2 regions of the Brevundimonas sp. P2_A6 genome follow, and region 2 is predicted to be linked to the other one. Evidence: predicted binding sites of a transcription regulator. Region 2 holds the regulator's gene; the other holds the start of a gene.
The links. Region 2 encodes LexA, which represses DNA repair genes until DNA is damaged. Its sites were predicted from a motif close to ATGTTCNCNANNTGTTCT; they were not measured.

Region 1: a site for LexA is predicted at 831-848, ahead of AC1DW4_RS12075 (putative DNA modification/repair radical SAM protein). Genes of this name have one in related genera too.

The regions. Positions count from the first base shown of each region.
Region 1 is NZ_JBFUCZ010000004.1:228,930-231,324, forward strand. Features, by position in the region: gene AC1DW4_RS12075 (putative DNA modification/repair radical SAM protein) at 1-830, opposite strand, end outside; gene AC1DW4_RS12080 (GIY-YIG nuclease family protein) at 947-1,354, shown strand; gene AC1DW4_RS12085 (flagellin) at 1,342-2,271, opposite strand; gene flgK (flagellar hook-associated protein FlgK) at 2,268-2,395, opposite strand, start outside.
Region 2 is NZ_JBFUCZ010000001.1:964,475-966,869, forward strand. Features, by position in the region: gene AC1DW4_RS04910 (ComEC/Rec2 family competence protein) at 1-936, shown strand, start outside; gene lexA (transcriptional repressor LexA) at 933-1,625, opposite strand; gene trpC (indole-3-glycerol phosphate synthase TrpC) at 1,698-2,395, opposite strand, start outside.

The sequences.
Region 1 (2,395 bases), on a different contig from region 2:
AGAGGCGGCTTCGACAGCGGCAGGGCCGCGCTGGAATCCGGAATGGGCGAAAAGGCGGAATAATAGACGCGGCGCAGGCCATAACCCCCATACAGCGAGGCTGACCGGTCGATGATCTCGGTGTCCGGCGCGCCGTCCGCTCCGATAATCAACTGCGTCGACTGCCCGGCCGGCGCGAACTTCGGCGGCTTGGCCCGATCCTTCTTGCCCGGCCGGGCCGCCTCGACCGAGCGGCGCACGTCGGCCATGGCCTTCTTGATGACACCAACGTCCTTCTGCGGCGCGAACCGGCCCATGGCCTCGTCTCGAGGCAGTTCCACGTTGGCCGACAGACGGTCGGCATACAGCCCCGCCTCCGCCACCAGCTTCGGATCGGCCTCGGGGATCAGCTTCAGATGGATATAGCCGCGAAAGTCGTGCTCCTCCCGCAGGGTCTTGGCCACCAGCACCATCTGCTCCATCGTATAGTCGCCCGACCGGATGATCCCCGACGACAGGAACAGACCCTCGATATAGTTCCGGCGATAGAAGTTCAGCGTCAGCTCGACCACCTCGTCCACACTGAACCGTGCCCGCTGCACGTTCGAGGAGGTCCGGTTGATGCAGTAGACGCAGTCGTAGATGCAGAAGTTAGTCAGCAGGATCTTCAGCAAACTCACGCACCGTCCGTCCGGCGTATAGGCGTGACAAATGCCCATTCCCTCGGTCGATCCGACGCCCTTGCCGTCTTTTGAATCGCGTTTCGACGTCCCGGACGATGCGCACGATGCATCGTATTTCGCCGCGTCGGCCAACACCGACAGTTTCCGCCTGAGATCGAGCTGAGCCATATGTTGCCATTATGTTCTCATTGGGGGAAAATGGCTAGAGCACAAACGACGCACGACCTTCCCCCCCGTCATCCTCGGGCTTGACCCGAGGATCGGACGTTCAGCGAGCCGGATTTATGGAACGCCCCTTCATCGCGACGTACATCATGGCTAGCCGCCCGTTCGGTGTGATCTACATCGGCTCGACCAGCGACCTTTATCGCCGCGGCCATCAGCATCGCAGCGAAGCTATCAATGGCTTCACCAAAAAATACCATTGCGGAATGCTCGTCTGGTACGAGCCGCACGAACTCATGGTCAGCGCCATTCATCGAGAACGGCAATTGAAGCGCTGGAACCGCCCGTGGAAGATGCAGCTCATCGAGCGTCGCAATCCAGATTGGTGCGACCTCTTTCCTTTTCTTCTTGGTGAAGCGTCCGATCCTCGGATCAAGTCCAAGGATGACGGAGGGGTGGCGGCCTTCCTCGCCAACCTGGCCAAGGAGGATGATGCCGACCAGGCTGCGGCACCCTACTTCAGATAGTTCAGCAGGCTGACGTCCCGCAGCTGGCTGACCACCTGGGCGCTGGCCTGGACCGCGATCTGCGACAGTTGCAGGTCGGTCACCGCCTTGGCCAGGTCCGCGTCCGTCCGCTTGGAGACCATTTCATCCAGCGAGGTCAGCTGCGCGGTGTGGCTCAGTCCAATCTGTTCGACCCGCTTCTGCAGCGAGCCGTTGCGCGACGCCACGTCCACCGCGGCGGTCTTGGCCGCATCCAGCCGCGACAGCTGGGCGGTCAGAAAGGCCTTCTGCGCGTCGGTCGGTTTGCCGTTCAGCGGACCCGTCGCCGGATCGTCGTTGTAGGCCTTGATGTCCTTGAAGATCTGGAAAATCGTCGATCCCAGATCGCTGGCCAGATAGCCCGTCTCGATCGAGGTGTTCTCGGCCACGCGCGACACCGGTTTGATCGTATCGTTGTTGAAGGTGCCGGCGATGGTAGGGGCGGCCGCGAGGTCTGAAAGGGTTGCGACGGATACGGGCGGCTGCGTCGTATTGGCCCCGCCGAACAGATATCCGCCCTGGTGTCGCGCATTCAGCCCGCCGGTGACGGAGGCAAACTGTCCTTCCAGCTCCAACAGCAAGGTGCCCGCCGAATCCGACGCCAGGACACCGCCGATGGCCTCGCGCGCTCCCCCGATGCCGTCGATCACCTGGTTCAACGCCAGGTCCTGCGCTTCCAGACGGGCCCCCACGACCTCGCCCGTGTCGATGAAGCCCTGCACCCGGCTGGAGGCGGCCTTCAGCGCGGTCAGGGTCTCGGAGCTGCGGCCGAAGCCGGTCAGGTCCGTCGCGTTCTTCTGGGTCGAGACGCGGTTGGCCGCATCGGCCTGCTGCTGCTGCGACGCCATCAGGTTCAGCAGGGCGGACTGGAAGTTGCCCGTGGTCGAAACGCGGCTCATCGCACCATCCCCAGAAGCGTGTCGTACATGTCCTGCGCCGCCTGGATCAGGCGGGCGGAGGCGTTGAAGGCCTGCTGATAGGTCGTCATCAGGACCAGTTCCTCGTCCAGATTGACGCCCTCAT
Region 2 (2,395 bases):
GTGCCCTGGCCCATCGCCCTGTTCCAGTCGGCGCGGCACTGGCTGGTGATCGCGGTCAGCGCCAGCTTCGTCGCGGGGGCGGCGACGGGGCCGTTCGCCATCCAGCATTTCAACCGGACGGCCGTGTTCGGCCTGATCGCCAACCTGGCGACATCGCCAATCGCGGATTTCGTCATGATGCCGGCGCTGGCCCTGGGGGCGGTTCTGGAGCCGGTCGGGCTGGGTGGGCCGTTCCTGTGGGTGGCGGGCAAGGGCGTCGATGCCATGCTGTTCGTCGGCCACTGGGTCGCCGAGCTGCCCGGCGCGGTCCGGACCATCGCCAGCGCGCCGGACTATGTTCTGCCGATCTCGTTCCTGGGGGTGCTGTTCGTCTGTCTGTGGCAAGGGCGGCTGCGGTGGGTCGGGCTGCCGTTCGTGTGCGCCGTGCTGCTGTGGCCACGCGATCCGACACCGACCGTCTGGATCGGCGATGGCGGCACGAATGCAGCGTACAGCGTCGACGGGCAGGCGGTCGTGGTGCGGCCGGGGGTGCGCGCGTTCGCCACCGACCTGTGGTCACGCCGACGGGGGCTCTCCGCCGTGGATCGCCCCGAAGAGGGTTGGGTCTGCGCGCGTTATTCCTGCGCGCCTGAAAAGGTGGATGCAACGATCGCGCTGTGGTGGGGCAAGACGGCACCGGACGCCGAGGCGCTGTCATCTCTGTGCGCATCCGCTCCGCTGGTCAGCGTGCGGGCGACGGTGTCAGCCCTGCCGGCCGCCTGCGAGGGGCGACTGGTGCTGGACGGCGTCGACTACGCACGCGGCGGAGCGGTCGAGCTGTGGCGGACGCCTGACGGTTGGCGGGCCGTCTGGTCGTCGGATGCGCGCGGCGACCGGCCGTGGAGCCGGATCGGTGATCCGGACTCCGGAGACGCGGCCCCTGTTGATGCCCTCTAGTGGTATTGGCGGATAAGGCCGACCAGCTTGCCCTGAACCTCGACCTGATCGGGGCCGAAGATACGGGTCTCGTAGGCGCGGTTGGCGGGCTCCAGGGCGATGGAATTGCCCTTCTTGCGCAGTCGTTTCAGCGTCGCCTCCTCGCCTTCGACCAGGGCGACAACGATCTCGCCGGACGAGGCGGTGTCGACGCGCTTGATGACGACCAGATCGCCGTTGAGGATGCCCGCCTCGATCATCGAATCGCCCTCGATCTCCAGCATGTAGTGCTCGCCCGCGCCCAGCATGGATTCGGGCACGGCATAGCGGCCGTGATCCTGTTGCAGGGCGGCGATGGGAACCCCCGCCGCGATCTTGCCGACCAGGGTCAGCTCGCGGGTATCGTTGGCGGGTTCGAGGGCGGCGCTGCGTCCGCCACCCTCGATCACGGCAGGCTTGAAGCCCGCGCGGCCCCGCACCGGCCCGGTCGTGGCCTGCTCCGGCAGCTTCATGACCTCGAGAGCACGAGCGCGGTGGGCGAGGCGACGGATGAAGCCGCGCTCCTCCAAGGCCGTGATCAGCCGGTGGATGCCCGACTTGGACGCCAGATCCAGCGCCTCCTTCATCTCGTCGAACGAGGGGGAGACGCCTGTCTCCTTGATCCGCTCGTGGATGAACATCAGGAGTTCGTGCTGCTTCTTGGTCAGCATGGTGAGAATCGCCCTCAGAACAAGTCGTGAACCGTTGCCGATGTTCTGTAAGTGTTCTTGCCTAATGTCAACTTAACGGGAAACGGGCTCCAGCAAGATGCGCGTCGCCGCCTCGACTTCGCTCTGACGCATCAGGCTTTCGCCGACCAGGATGGCCCGCGCCCCTGCCGCCGACACTTCGGCCACGTCCGACGCCGTGAAGATCCCGCTTTCGGCCACCAGCAGGGCACCCGCCGGGGCCATGGCGGCGTAGCGGGCGGTGGCGGACAGATCGACCTCGAAGGTGCGCAGGGATCGGTTGTTGATGCCGATCAGGTCGCCGCCCAGGGCCACCGCGCGGGCCATCTCGGCCTCGTCGTGGGTCTCGATCAGGGCGTCCATGCCGAAGCGGCGGGCCTCGGCCAGCAGGTCGGCGGCGAGCGCGTCGTCCACCATCGACAGGATGATGAGGATGGCGTCGGCGCCCAGGGCCCGGCTCTCGGCCACCTGCCAGGGATCGACCAGGAAGTCCTTCCTCAGACAGGGCAGGGCGGTGGCGGCGCGGGCGGCCCCCAGATAGTCGTCGTGGCCCTGGAAGCTGGGTTCGTCGGTCAGGACGGACAGGCAGGTCGCGCCGCCCGCCTCATAGGCGCGGGCCAGGGCGGGCGGGTCGAAGTCTGCGCGGATCAGGCCCTTGGACGGACTGGCCTTCTTGATCTCCGCGATCAGGGCGGGGCGTCCGCCGTGCGAGCGCTTGCGAAGCGCCGCCAGGAATCCGCGCGGCATGCCGG